Regions from separate parts of the Streptomyces sp. NPDC001714 genome, predicted to be linked through region 2. Evidence: riboswitches for the same ligand, from Rfam matches in the RefSeq annotation. Region 2 holds a riboswitch; the other holds the start of a gene.
What was found. A riboswitch is a leader RNA that binds a small molecule or an ion and turns the genes downstream of it on or off. The one in region 2 is predicted to bind thiamine pyrophosphate.

Region 1 (6,996 bases), on a different contig from region 2:
ACATCGCGCCCGCCGATTCCGAGGTGCTGGGGGAGGTGCTGATCCGGCTTCAGGTCGGCGGGGACCAGGCGGTGTTCCGGTCCTCCGCGCCCCCGCTGGTGGCCTTCCTCGACCGTACCGACAAGCTGGTGCCGCTCGGCCAGGAGGGTTCGCTCGCCGATTTCGACGCCCACCTCGACGAGGCCCTGGACCGCATCCTGGCCGAGGAACAGAGCGCCGGCTGAAGCGTTACGGCACGGGGCGCGCGCCGCTCGTCCGAGCCGTGTGAGGACACGCAGGAACGCTTCTGCGCGTCCTCGGGCGGCTCTTGCCGGGACCCTTCTCCGCACCGTCCCCGCCCAGCCTCGTGGACGGCCTCCTTCCGGGCCGTCCACCGCGCCTCACCGCTTCCGGCGCCGCCCCCGTCCGCCGCGGGCCGCGGCAGCCATGGCCGGCGCGGCCTCCACGGACACGGCCGTCCCGGTGCCCGGCCGGTCGGCCGAAACCACCAGGGCCGCGAGCAGCGTGGTGACCGGCACCGAGGCGACCAGGCCGATCGAGCCGACCAGGGTGCGCACGATCTCCTCGGCCACCAGCTCGCTGTTGGCCACCGTGGCCACACTGCTCTGCGCGATGGAGAAGAGCAGCAGCAGGGGCAGCGCGGCGCCCGCGTAGGCCAGCACGAGGGTGTTGACGACGGAGGCGATGTGGTCGCGGCCGATGCGGATGCCGGCCCGGTACAGCCCGCGCCAGCCCATCGTGGGGTTGGCCTCGTGCAGCTCCCAGACGGCCGAGGTCTGGGTCACGGTCACGTCGTCCAGGACACCCAGCGAACCGATGATGACGCCGGCCAGCAGCAGACCGCTCATGTCGATCGACGGGTACAGGCCGTGGATCAGGCCGGTGCTGTCGTCGGTGTTGCCGGTGAGCGCGGCCCAGTCGATGAACTCCGAGCCGAGCAGGCCGATCAGACACAGTGAGACCAGCGTGCCGAGCACGGCCACCGAGGTCCGGGCCGACAGCCCGTGGCAGATGTACAGGGCGATCAGCATGATGGCGCTCGACCCGACCACCGCCATCAGCAGCGGATTCGAGCCCTGCAGGATCCCCGGCAGGATGAACAGGGTCAGCAGCAGGAAGCTGACGGCCAGCGCGACCAGCGCCATCACACCGCGCAGCCGGCCCACCACCACGACGGCGAGTGCGAAGATCCCGGCCAGCAGGGCCATCGGGAACTTCCGGTTCACGTCGGTGACCGAGTACTGCAGGTCCTTGGGAGCGGAAGGCTCGTACGCGGCCACGACCTGCTCGCCCTCGTGCAACTGCCGGGACTGGTCGGGCTGCACGATCTCGGTGAAGGTACGGCCCTTGTCCTTGCCGGTGTCGACCCGGACCGTGGCCTTCTTGCAGGTGCCGTCCTCCTCCTTCGAGGAAGTGCCGTCGGCGGTGGAGGTGTCGGCGGTCAAGCCGCCCCCGGAGGCGTTGACCGACTTGCAGCTGACCGAGACGACCTTGGTGACCGTCGCCGCCTGCGTCTGGCGGTCGAAGCCGACGCCGGTGCGCTCGTGCGGCGGGGCGCCACCGGGCCACAGCACCACCAGGCCGACCACCACCGCGGCGGTGAAGGGGATGAGGATCGCCGCGATGACCTTGCGCAGATGCTTGGAGACGGGCGCGGCCGGGCCGTGGCTGTGGCTGTGTCCGTGCGAGTGGCCGTGCCCGCCGCCGGGCCGGGAGCTGTCCTGGCCCGGGCGGGGCGAACGGCCCTGAGCCTGGCCGTGGGGCGATTCGCCATGGGCCTGGCCGTGGGGCGATTCGCCATGGGCCTGGCCGTGGCCGTGGGCATGGCTGTCGTCGTGATGGTGGGCGTGGCTGAGGGCCTGCCCGTGGTCGTACTGCTCGCCCTGCCTGTGGATGTGTCCGTCACCGGCACCATGGCCCCCGTGGCCGGATTCGCCGCCCTGCGTGGCGCCGTTGCCGCGCCGTGGGTCGGGGGGCGGATAGGGGTGCTGCTGCGTCGAGGTCACCGCCCGATCATCGCAAGAACGGGAGAGGCCCTCTGTTCACCGCGCCCGAATTGACGCTAGCGTGGAGGCACCTTTGCACACGCGGGAGCTCGGAGCACCGGGCTGAGAGGGCGCTGACCTCCGTATTCGCGATGTTTCACGTGGAACGAGTGCTGTTTCACAGGAAACGCCGCCCGACGGAAGCCGCTGCGTCGACCGCCGAACCTGTTACCGGGTAATGCCGGCGTAGGGAGTAGGTCTCATGACCAACAAGGACGCACGCACGCCTGCCTTCAGCCAGGACGAACAGCCCATTGCGGGCGAATCGTCGTCGGGGGCCGGGAAGTCCATCGGCTGGCACAAGGGGTATGTCGCGGGCTCCCGCCCCGACCTGCGGGTGCCGGTCCGTCAGGTGCATCTCACCAACGGGCAGTCGGTCACGCTCTACGACACCTCGGGCCCGTACACCGATCCGCTCGTCGAGACCGACGTCCGCAGGGGCCTGCCGCCGCTGCGGGAGAACTGGATCGTCGCCCGCGGCGACACCGAGGAGTACGCGGGCCGGCCCGTCCGTCCCGAGGACGACGGGATCAAGCACACGTCGCCGCGCGGTGGCCTGCGCAACCTGGACGCGGTCTTCCCGGGCCGCCCGCGCCAGCCGCGCCGCAGCCGGGAAGGCGAGGCGGTGACCCAGCTCGCGTATGCCCGCCGGGGCGAGATCACCCCGGAGATGGAGTACGTGGCCATCCGCGAGAACGTTTCTCCCGAGGTGGTCCGTGAGGAGATCGCGGCGGGCAGGGCCGTGCTGCCCGCCAACGTCAACCACCCGGAGATCGAGCCGATGATCATCGGCAAGCGGTTCCTGGTGAAGGTCAACGCCAACATCGGCAACTCCGCGGTCACCTCCTCCATCGAGGAGGAGGTCGAGAAGATGACCTGGGCGACCCGCTGGGGTGCCGACACGGTCATGGACCTCTCCACCGGCCGCAACATCCACACCACCCGCGAATGGGTGCTGCGCAACTCCCCCGTCCCCATCGGCACGGTGCCGCTCTACCAGGCCCTGGAGAAGGTCGACGGCAGGGCCGAGGAGCTGACCTGGGAGATCTACAAGGACACGGTCGTCGAACAGGCCGAGCAGGGCGTGGACTACATGACCGTCCACGCGGGCGTGCGCCTGCCGTACGTGCCGCTCACCGCCAACCGCAAGACCGGCATCGTCTCGCGCGGCGGCTCGATCATGGCGGCCTGGTGCCTCGCGCACCACAAGGAGTCGTTCCTGTACGAGAACTTCGAGGAACTCTGCGAGATCCTCGCCGCCTACGACGTCACGTACTCGCTGGGCGACGGCCTGCGCCCCGGCTCCATCGCGGACGCCAACGACGAGGCCCAGTTCGCGGAACTGCGCACGCTCGGGGAACTCAACCGGATCGCCAGGCGTTTTGATGTACAGACCATGATCGAAGGCCCGGGCCACGTCCCGATGCACAAGATCAAGGAGAACATCGACCTTCAGCAGGAGATCTGCGATGAAGCTCCGTTCTATACGCTCGGCCCGCTGACCACCGACGTCGCACCGGCGTACGACCACATCACCTCCGGCATCGGCGCCGCGATGATCGCCTGGTGGGGCACGGCGATGCTCTGCTACGTCACGCCCAAGGAGCACCTGGGCCTGCCCAACCGGGACGACGTCAAGACCGGCGTCATCACCTACAAGATCGCAGCCCATGCGGCCGACCTCGCCAAGGGCCACCCGGGTGCGCAGGAGTGGGACGACGCGCTGTCCGACGCCCGCTTCGAGTTCCGGTGGGAGGACCAGTTCAACCTCGCCCTGGACCCGGACACGGCCCGCGAGTTCCACGACGAGACGCTTCCGGCGGAGCCGGCGAAGACGGCCCACTTCTGCTCGATGTGCGGGCCGAAGTTCTGCTCGATGAAGATCAGCCAGAGCATCTCGGAGCGGTTCGGCGGTGGGGCGGCCGAAGGGGCGTCTGCGGAGGAGATCGCTGAGGGGATGCTGCAGAAGTCGAAGGAGTTCGCGGCGAGCGGGAACCGGGTGTACCTGCCGATGGCGGACTGAGCCCTTCCGCAGGGTGCCGGTCCGGGGCGTCGAGTACCTGGACCGGCACCCTCGGCTCGCTCACCCTGCGAGGTCCTGCGGGTACCAGCGCAGTTCCACCGTGTTGCCGTCCGGGTCCTGGACGTAGACCGACGTGGCAGTGCCCCGGGCGCCGAAGCGCTCCACGGGTCCCTCGACGACGGCGAACGCGCCTGAGCGGATGATCCCGTCCCAGTCCACCGGTTCCACGGTGAGACAGATGTGGTCGACATTGGATTCGCCCCGGGGGCGGACGACCAGATCGATGACGGTCTCGGGCGTGACCCTCACCGAGGGGAAGGGGACCGTGCCGGCCCGCCACTCCGCGAGACGGACCGGTGTCAGACCGAGGACTCCGGCGTAGAAGTCCAGCGACCGTTCGACGTCTTCGACATTGAGGACCAGGTGGTCGAATGCCTTTACGCGCACGGGAGGCACCTTGTCTCCGGAACGCCGTCGCGGTGTCGGGGAACTGGGCATGGCAGGGGTGTTCACGGGGCTTCCTCGGAGTCGGACCGGGTGTCGCGGGTGATGGGGGGACGCCTTCAACGATCGACCGCGGGGTGGATGCCATCAAGCCATGATCGGAACACGACCGTTGAGCCACGCTCAACGCCAAGGGGGCGTCATGCTGGAGCGGCTGGAGACCGAGATCTTCCTGACGCTTGCCGAAGAACTGCACTTCGGGCGGACCGCCGAGCGGTTGCAGATCACGACCGGGCGGGTCAGCCAGGTGATCAAGAAACTGGAACGCCGTGTCGGTGGCGCTCTGTTCGAACGCAACAGCCGTACCGTCCGTCTCACCCCGGTCGGACGGCAGTTGGCCGAAGACCTGCGTCCCCTGGTCACCGCCATGGAGGAGGCACTGTGCAGAGCTGGCGACGCCAGCCGTGGTGTCACTGGAGAACTGCGGGTGGCCTTCCTGGGCGAGTGGACGGCGCCGGCACTGCTCAGAGCCGTCGGCCTGTTCACCGAACGCCACCCCGACTGCCGTGTCCACGTGCGGGAGGTTCAGCTGTCCAACTCCCGGGCGAGTCTGCTGGACGGCTCGATCGACATCCTCCTGGCCTCCTACCCGTTCGACGGCATGGCCTGCGGACCGGTGCTGCTGAGGGAGGAGCGGGTGCTCGCGGTGGCCGCCGGGCATCCGTTGGCCGGGGAGCGGTCGGTGTCGGCCGAAGTACTGGCTCAGTACCCGGTGGTGCAGTACCCCGACGTGACCTCCGCGGGCTTCAAGAGGGACCGCACACCGGACCGCACGCCGTCGGGCAGGCCCGTTCCGAAGGGGCCGGCCGGCGGGTCGTTCTCCGAGATGCTCACTCTGGTCGCGATGGACAGAGGTGTCCTCCCGGTCGGAGAGCATTCCCGGCAGTACTACCCGCGACCCGATATCGCCTATGTGCCCCTCCACGACACTCCGCCGATCGAGCGGGGACTGGTGTGGCCGGAGGGCAACACGACGGAGCGGGTGCGCGCCTTCGTCAGAGCGGCGACCGATACCGTGAAGCCGACACCGACTGCCTCTGCGGCGCCCTCTACGGGCAGAAGTCCGTACGGATGAAGACAGGGCCGCCATGCCGGCGGCGTGGGAGGAGTTCGGCGGTCGTGCCGCCCGTCTGCTCCCCGGTGCGGCCTCGTAGGCCGGGTGTCCGGCCTGCGCCCCCGGCCAGGGGGCGCAAGCCGGGTTATTCCGGCTGGTGTTCCGGGCCTCCGAAGTCCGGGCTGGTGTAGTCCGGGCTGGTGAAGCTCGGGCGGGGGGCGGGTGCGGCGCCGTCGTCGGTGCTGAAGCCGGGACGGTCGTAACCGAGACGCGGCATCCGGCCCGCCGGGCCCGACGGCGCGGTGCGGCGCAGTCCGGCCGTGCCGGAGTCGGCGGCCAGTGCTTCCCGCAGGAAGGGCAGGATGCCGCGCTCCAGCAGGGCGTCCCGCCAGGCCTCCCGGGCCTTGGCCACCTCCCCGCCGGGTTCGCCGTAGGCTCCGGCCTCCAGCGAGGGGCTGTTGCGCAGTGCGGTGAGCAGCAGTCCCGCGCCGGCCATCAGGATGGCGGCCGCGGTCACGACGCCGAACACCCAGCCCGCGGTGAGCATGGTCTGGGCGAACGCCGGGGCCGGGTCCAGCATCTTCAGGACGTAGCCGACGAGCAGGAAGATAGCGGCGGCGGTGCCCGCGAGCACCGGCGCCAGGACCAGGGCGAGGGCGAAGCCTCCGGCGCCGGTGGTCTCGGCGGCCTCGCCGAGAGTGGTGGCGAGCCCCATCGCGCCGCCCGTGCCCGGCTCTGCGGAGCCGGTCTCCTGGACGGTGGGCGGGGTGGACCGCGCCGGATTGCGCAGTTCCTCGCGAACCTTCACATAGTGCTGGTACTCGGACGCCGCGGCCGCCGTGATCAGTGCGGTGGCGTTGAGCGCCATGGTGCGCAGCTGTTCGGTGTTCAGATGCTGGCCTATACCGGCCAGTTCGGGACGGTACGGGGCGGAGCGCAGCGCCTCATCGAGGATCCGCTCGTACTCCTGGCGGTCCTCGCTGTGCAGGTGCTGCGGAACGCTGTTCATGTGCATCCCCCGATGCTCCGTAGGGCTGGTGGCTCGCACGCCGGCGAGCCGTCGGGCAGAAACGGAGGGGAGCCTGCTACGGATAAACCGATGGTAGAGCCGTTACGGCACGCGGTGACAGGGGGTTGCCGGAAATTGGGGGTGGCCTGCGTGTGACGCCGGGGGGATCGAACAGCCCGGCGAACGCTCAGGCATCCAGCGGAAGTTGTCTCACCAGCAGCTTTCCGGCCATGGTCACGCCGCCGTCCATGGCGATGGCGAGCCCGTCGGCGTAGACGTGCGGTCCCTCCACGACGGGGCCGCTGCCCTCCTCGCCCTCCTCGGAGCCGACTTCGCCCAGCAGATAGGGAATCGGGCTGTG
Region 2 (6,996 bases):
TGCGGGAGTTCGCCGCCGTAGGTCTCCTCGGCGCGCTGCTGCGGGACCCAGACCCCGCCCGCCGGGGTCTCACCGTAGCCGCCGGTGCCGTACTGGCCCTGGGCGTACCCCTGCTGGTCGTACTGCTGGGTCCCGTACGACGACTGGTCGTACCCGGCGCCGTAGGTCTGGTTGCCGATGTACGGGTCGGAGTAGTTGGCGTACTGCTGCTGGCCGCCGCTGGCGTCGTAGCCGTACTGCTGCTGGCCGTAGCCGGAGTAGTCGTAGGCGTAGTTCTGGTCGGTGCCCTGGGCGGCGTACGCCTGGTCCTGGCCGGCGGTCGCGTAGGCCGCCTGCTGGTCGCCGGTGGCGGCGTAGCCGGAGTCGCGGTAGACGCCGTAGGAGCCGGTGTCGTCGGGCATCGGCTGCGGCTCGTACACCGCGGTGGACTCGTTCGCGCCGGGCTCCATGGTGCGGGCCGCCGGGGTGAAGACGTCGTCGCGGTCGTACTCGTCACCGCCGTAGGACGGATTGCCGCCGTTCGCGGCGTAGCCGCCCTGCTGTTCGGCGTAGGCGGCGTCGGCCGCGTCCGGGTCGGTGGCCTCCAGACCCGGGTCCTCGTCCGGCTCGCCACGGCGGCGCTTGGTCAGGCCGGCGCCGTCACCGTCCGCACCGGGGCGCTTGACCGCCCAGCCGGCCTCGAAGCCACGGCGGAACGACAGCGTGACGTAGGTCTGGCCGACCGCGAAGGCGATCGCGCCCACACCGATGACGATCACGGACGGGATCAGGACACCGAAGACGACCCCGAGGAAGCCGACGAAGGCGAGCAGCCGCCAGCGCAGCCGCGCCTTGTACTGCAGCAGTACCTCGCCCAGCAACCACAGCGCGACGATGCCGAACGCTACGTAGAGGACCGTCCAGCCCATGTACGCCCCTCTCCCTGTAACCGCTACGCAGTGTGTCGTACTCCGGTGCGGCCGGTCTAGGCCCGCGGGGGATGGTGCAGGCCCAGGTTCTCGTAGATTTCCAGCGTCGCCGTGGAGTTGTTGAGCGTGATGAAGTGCAGTCCTGGCACTCCCTCGGCCAGCAGCCGTGCGCAGAACTCCGTGGCGTGTTCGATGCCAATGGAGCGTACCGCCGCCGGATCGTCTTTCGCTGTGAGGATCCGCTCTTTCAGGGCGTCCGGGAAGGCGGCGTTGCTGAGTTTGGGCAGCCGTTCCAGCATCTTCACACTGGTGACGGGCAGGATTTCCGGAATCACCGGAGTTTCGCAGCCGGCCGCGACGACCCGGTCGCGAAGGCGAAGGTAGGACTCGGGCTGGAAGAACATCTGCGTGATGGCGTAGTCGGCGCCCGCGCGGCACTTGTCGACGAAGTGCCGGACGTCGGTGTCCCAGTCGCTGGAGCGCGGGTGCATCTCCGGGAAGGCGGCGACGCCCACGCAGAAGTCGCCCGACTCCTTGATGAGACGGACGAGTTCGGCCGCGTAGGTCAGGCCTTCCGGATGCGCGACCCAGTCGCCCATCGGGTCGCCGGGCGGGTCGCCGCGCACCGCGAGCATGTTGCGGATCCCGGCGTCCGCGTACTGGCCGATGATGTTGCGCAGCTCGGCCAGCGAGTGGTCGACCGCGGTGAGGTGGGCGACCGGGGTGAGCGTGGTGTCGGCGACGATCTGCTGCGTCTCCCTGACCGTGCCGGCGCGGGTGGAACCGCCGGCGCCGTAGGTCACGGAGACGAAGTCGGGGGCGACCGCCTCGACCCGCCGGAGCGCGCTCCACAGGTTCCGCTCACCCTTCGGGGTCTTCGGCGCCGAGAACTCGAACGAGTACGTGGTCTTGCCGGAGGCGAGCATGTCGCGCACGGTGCGTGCGCGGTCAGTCCTGGTGGATGCGGTTCCGAGGGCCATACCCGCAGGTTAGTCAGGGGCGGACGGTCACCCAACCGAACTCGGGATATTTGCCGGAATTGCCCACCTCTTGTGGACCTCGCGTCCGGATACTGGACAAGTTTCCGGACCACCGCACCCCGCGCGTCACCGCGACCGCAGTCGCTTCGCGAACTCGGCCGCCGCCGTGCCCGGGTCGTCGGCCGCGGTGAGCGCGCGGACGACGACCACCCGGCGGGCGCCCGCGTCCAGCACCTGGTCGAGGTTGCCGAGGTCGATGCCGCCGATGGCGAACCAGGGGCGGTCGGTGCCCAGGGCGGCGGTGTACCGCACCAGGTCGAGCCCGGGAGCGGGCCTGCCGGGCTTGGTGGGGGTGGGCCAGCAGGGGCCGGTGCAGAAGTAGTCCACGCCGTCCTGCACGGCGGCCGCGGCCGCCTCGGACTCGGCGTGCGTGGAGCGGCCGATCAGGACGTCCGGGCCGAGGATCGCGCGGGCCGCCGGGACCGGCAGGTCGCCCTGGCCGAGGTGGAGCACGTCGGCACCGGCCGCGTGGGCCACGTCCGCGCGGTCGTTGACCGCGAGCAGCTTGCCGTGCCGGGCGCAGGCGTCGGCGAACACCGCGAGGTGCTCCAGCTCCTCGGCGGCCTCCATCCCCTTGTCGCGCAACTGCACGACGTCGACACCGCCCGCCAGGACCGCGTCCAGGAACTGGGCGAGGTCGCCCTGCTCCTTACGGGCGTCCGTGCACAGGTAGAGCCGGGCGTCGGCCAGCTGGGCGCGGGCGGTGTCGGTCATCGGTGTCCCCCGTTGTGTCGGTACTGGCTGCCTCAGACGGCGAGCGCCTGGGCGCGGCGCTTCACCTCCGTGCCGCGATTCTCGCTGAGCGCCTGCGCGGGGGTGCCGGGCAGGGTCGCGTCGGGAGTGAAGAGCCACTCCAGCATCTCTTCGTCCGTGAAGCCGTCGTCCCGCAGGAGCGTCAGGGTGCCGGACAGGCCCTTGACGACCTTGTCCCCGTCGATGAAGGCGGCGGGGACGTGCAGTGCCCTGTTCTCACCGCGGCGGACGGCGATGAGCTGGCCCTCCTTGACCAGCTGCCGCACGCGCGTCACCTCGACGTCCATCATCTCTGCGATGTCGGGGAGGGTGAGCCAGGAGGGGACGAGAGCATCGATCTTCGTGTCAATCTCGGTCACGGGATCCAGGGTAGGCGCTTCGCCGGGTGGGCCGCGATGGGTGGTGCCGGGTACGTGTCGGGGGTCGGGTGCGGGTGAGTGGGGGCTGGTCACGCAGTTCCTCCCCCCAGCCTTCGGCCGGGGGTGACCCCCAGCGCCCCTAAAGGGGCGCTGCAGTCGCGTTCTTCAAGGGGCGGCCGGGGTCTGCGAGGGCCTCGGGGTCCATTCGGGTACTCGCCTCGATCAGCCTGCGGCCCTGGGCCAGGTCGCGGGGGCGGCCTACCGCCAAGAGGGCGACCAGGCGGTCCGCGCGCAGCCAGCAGACGCTCCAGGAGGGGCCGGACGGGTCACCGCGCCAGACCAGGCGGTCGGCGGCGGCGTGGTGGCCGGCGTACTGGACGAAGCGGCCGAACTGTTCCGACCAGAAGTACGGGACCGGGTCGTAGACCGCGTCGGTCTCGCCGAGGATGTTGGCGGCGACCGTGCGCGGCCCCTGGAGGGCGTTGTCCCAGTGGTGGACCATGAGGCGCTCGCCGTAGCGGCCGGACGGGAACGAGGCGCAGTCGCCGACCGCGTAGACGTCGGGGACGGTGGTGCGCAGGCGGTCGTCGGCGAGCACCTCGCGGTGCGCGCCCAGCCCGATGCCGGAACCGGCCAGCCAGGCGGTGGCGGGGCGGGCGCCGATGCCGACCACGACGGCGCCCGCGGGCAGCCGCGAGCCGTCGTCGAGCACCACCACGCCGGGCTCGATGTGCACCACGCGCGCGTGGGTGCGCAGTTCGGTGCCGCTGTCCGCGTACCAGGCGGCCATCGGCGCGGCGACCTCGGCGGGGAGCGCTCCCGCGAGCGGGCGGTCCGCGGCCTCGACCACGGTGACCGCGCAGCCCGCCTCGCGGGCCGCGGTCGCGAACTCGGCGCCGATCCAGCCCGCGCCGACGACCACGATGTCGTGCTGCCGGGCGAGCACGGGCCGCAGCCGCTCGGCGTCGTCCAGGGTGCGCAGCAGATGGACGCCGGGCACGCCCTCGGTGCCGGGCAGCGTGATCGGCTCGGCGCCGGTGGCGAGGACCAGGACGTCGTACGGCACCGGTCCGGCCTCGGTGTCCAGCTCGTGGTCGGCGGTGCGCACGCCCAGCGCCTCGCGGCCGAGCGCCAGCTCGATGCCGAGCGCCTCGAAGTCGACCTCGAAGGCGGAGCCCTCCGACTTGCCGAGCAGCACGGCCTTGGAGAGCGGCGGCCGGTCGTACGGCTGGTGCGGTTCGGCGCCGATCAGCGTGACGGTTCCGGTGAACCCCTGCTCGCGCAGGGCGACGGCGGTCTGCACCCCGGCCATCCCCGCGCCCACGACGACCACGCGCCGCGTCTGTGACGTGCTCCGTCGCTGCGTCTGCTCGCTCACCTGATCACCATAGACAAGAACGATAGACAACTGACAGAGAGTCAGTCAGGGGGCGTGGCGAGTGACCTGTTCCACAGCACCGTCCACCACGCTGTCCACAGTGCCGTCCGAGGCCGTCTTACAAGGGCGGAGCTCCGCGGGCTAGGGTGGCGGGGAAGCACACGCGGGAGCCCGGACGCACCGGGCTGAGAGGGAGGCTGGCGGCCTCCGACCGTACGAACCTGATCCGGGTCATGCCGGCGAAGGGAGGGGCTGGACGCCCATGTCCTCACGTACGTCCGACGTCCTCGTCATCGGGGGCGGAATCATCGGCCTGGTCACGGCCTGGCGGGCGGCTCAGCGCGGGCTCGCCGTCGCCGTGGTCGACCCCGAGCCCGGCGGCGGGGCCGCGCAGGTCGCGGCCGGGATGCTGGCCGCGGTCACCGAACTGCACTACGGGGAGCAGACGCTGCTGGGGCTCAATCTGGCCTCCGCCCGCCGCTATCCCGCCTTCGCCGCCGAGCTCACCGAGCTGACCGGCCACGACCTCGGCTACCGGCGCTGCGGCACGCTCGCGGTCGCGCTGGACGCCGACGACCGCGCCCATCTGCGCGAGCTGCACGCCCTCCAGCAGCAGTCGGGCCTGGAGTCCGAGTGGCTGTCCGGGCGGGAGTGCCGACGCCTGGAGCCGATGCTCGCGCCGGGCGTGCGCGGCGGGCTGCGGGTCGACGGCGACCACCAGATCGACCCGCGCCGGCTGGCGGCCGCGCTGGTGGCCGCGTGCGAGCGGACCGGGGTGGTCCTCCACCGCGACTGGGCCGAGCGCCTGGAGGTGGTGCGGGGGCGGGCCGCCGGGGTCGTCACCCGTGCGGGCGCGGCCTGGGGCGCCGGGCAGGTGGTGCTCGCCGGCGGGAGCCTGAGCGGGCGGCTGGCGGGCGTGCCGGACGACGTGCTGCCGCCGGTGCGGCCGGTGAAGGGGCAGGTGCTGCGGCTGACCGTGCCCGCGCGGTACGCACCTTTCCTCAGCCGGACGGTACGGGCTGTGGTGCGCGGCGGGAACGTCTACCTGGTGCCCCGGGAGAACGGCGAGCTGGTCGTCGGCGCGACCAGCGAGGAGCTGGGCTGGGACACGACGGTCACCGCGGGCGGTGTGTACGAGCTGCTGCGCGACGCGCACGAGCTGGTCCCCGGCATCACCGAGCTGCCCCTGACCGAGACCCGGGCCGGCCTGCGCCCCGGCTCCCCCGACAACGCGCCGTTGCTCGGGCCGACCCGCCTCGACGGACTGCTGCTGGCCACCGGGCACTACCGCAACGGGGTGCTGCTCACGCCGGTCACCGGAGACGTGATGGCGGAGCTGCTGGCCGGCGGCGAGCTGCCGCAGGAGGCCCGTCCGTTCACGCCGAGGCGATTCGGCGACGTCCTCGTGGAGCAGAGCGCATGAACATCTCCGTCACCATCTCCGTCAACGGGGAGCGCCTGGAGATCGCCCCGGGCACCGCTCTCGACTCGCTGGTGCGGTCCCTCACGGCCGCGCCCTCCGGGGTGGCCGCGGCCGTCAACGAGACCGTCGTACCGCGCGGGCAGTGGGCGACGACCGGGCTCGCCGACGGTGACCGGGTGGAAGTCCTGACCGCCGTGCAGGGAGGCTGAGCGCCGTGGCCGACGATCCCTTCGTCCTGGGGGGTACGACGTTCTCCTCCCGGTTGATCATGGGTACCGGCGGTGCGCCCAGCCTGGAGGTGCTGGAGCGGGCCCTCGTCGCGTCCGGGACCGAGCTGACCACGGTCGCGATGCGGCGGGTGGACCCGGGGGTACGGGGCTCCGTGCTGTCGGTGCTCGATCGGCTCGGGATCCGGGTGCTGCCGAACACGGCCGGGTGCTACACCGCGGGCGAGGCGGTGCTGACGGCCCGGCTGGCGCGGGAGGCGCTGGGGACCTCGCTGATCAAGCTGGAGGTCATCGCCGACGAGCGGACCTTGCTCCCCGATCCGGTCGAGCTCCTTGACGCGGCGGAGACGCTGGTGGACGACGGGTTCACGGTGCTGCCGTACACGAACGACGATCCGGTGCTGGCCCGCAAGCTGGAGGACGTGGGGTGCGCCGCGGTGATGCCGCTCGGGTCGCCGATCGGGTCGGGGCTCGGGATCCGCAACCCGCACAACTTCCAGCTGATCGTCGAGCACGCGCGGGTGCCGGTGATTCTGGACGCGGGGGCCGGTACGGCGTCGGACGTGGCGCTGGCGATGGAGCTGGGGTGTGCCGGGGTGATGCTGGCGTCGGCGGTGACGCGGGCGCAGGATCCCGAGCGGATGGCTCACGCCATGCGAGCCGGGGTGGAGGCGGGGCGGCTGGCCCGGCTGGCGGGGCGGATTCCCCGCCGGTACCTCGCGGAGGCGTCGTCTCCTGCGGAGGGCCTGGCCGTGCTGGACCCCGAGCGCCCTGCGTTCTGAGCGTCGGTCCGCTCCCGCCTGCTCTCCCACCCACGCACCGCCCGAAACCGTTCGCTGGAAGGCCGGACTCTCCCGTGGGGGCCGAGCGCCGTCGGCGGCTGCGGGAGGGGGGACAAGCCCGGCCGG

Region 1: another riboswitch for thiamine pyrophosphate. It lies ahead of thiC (phosphomethylpyrimidine synthase ThiC); the one in region 2 lies ahead of thiO (glycine oxidase ThiO).

The regions. Positions count from the first base shown of each region.
Region 1 covers NZ_JBIAUL010000003.1:411,659-418,654, forward strand. Annotated here, with positions in the region: gene ACFY0P_RS10630 (SsgA family sporulation/cell division regulator) at 1-224, shown strand, start outside; gene ACFY0P_RS10635 (YibE/F family protein) at 381-2,006, opposite strand; TPP riboswitch at 2,078-2,255, shown strand; gene thiC (phosphomethylpyrimidine synthase ThiC) at 2,248-4,068, shown strand; gene ACFY0P_RS10645 (VOC family protein) at 4,129-4,515, opposite strand; gene ACFY0P_RS10650 (LysR family transcriptional regulator) at 4,715-5,647, shown strand; gene ACFY0P_RS10655 (hypothetical protein) at 5,772-6,641, opposite strand; gene ACFY0P_RS10660 (metallophosphoesterase) at 6,823-6,996, opposite strand, start outside.
Region 2 covers NZ_JBIAUL010000006.1:133,255-140,250, reverse strand. Annotated here, with positions in the region: gene ACFY0P_RS17475 (hypothetical protein) at 1-908, opposite strand, end outside; gene metF (methylenetetrahydrofolate reductase [NAD(P)H]) at 965-1,888, opposite strand; gene thiE (thiamine phosphate synthase) at 2,015-2,662, opposite strand; gene ACFY0P_RS17460 (Rv2175c family DNA-binding protein) at 2,695-3,060, opposite strand; gene ACFY0P_RS17455 (NAD(P)/FAD-dependent oxidoreductase) at 3,200-4,438, opposite strand; TPP riboswitch at 4,592-4,703, shown strand; gene thiO (glycine oxidase ThiO) at 4,701-5,861, shown strand; gene thiS (sulfur carrier protein ThiS) at 5,858-6,070, shown strand; gene ACFY0P_RS17440 (thiazole synthase) at 6,076-6,870, shown strand.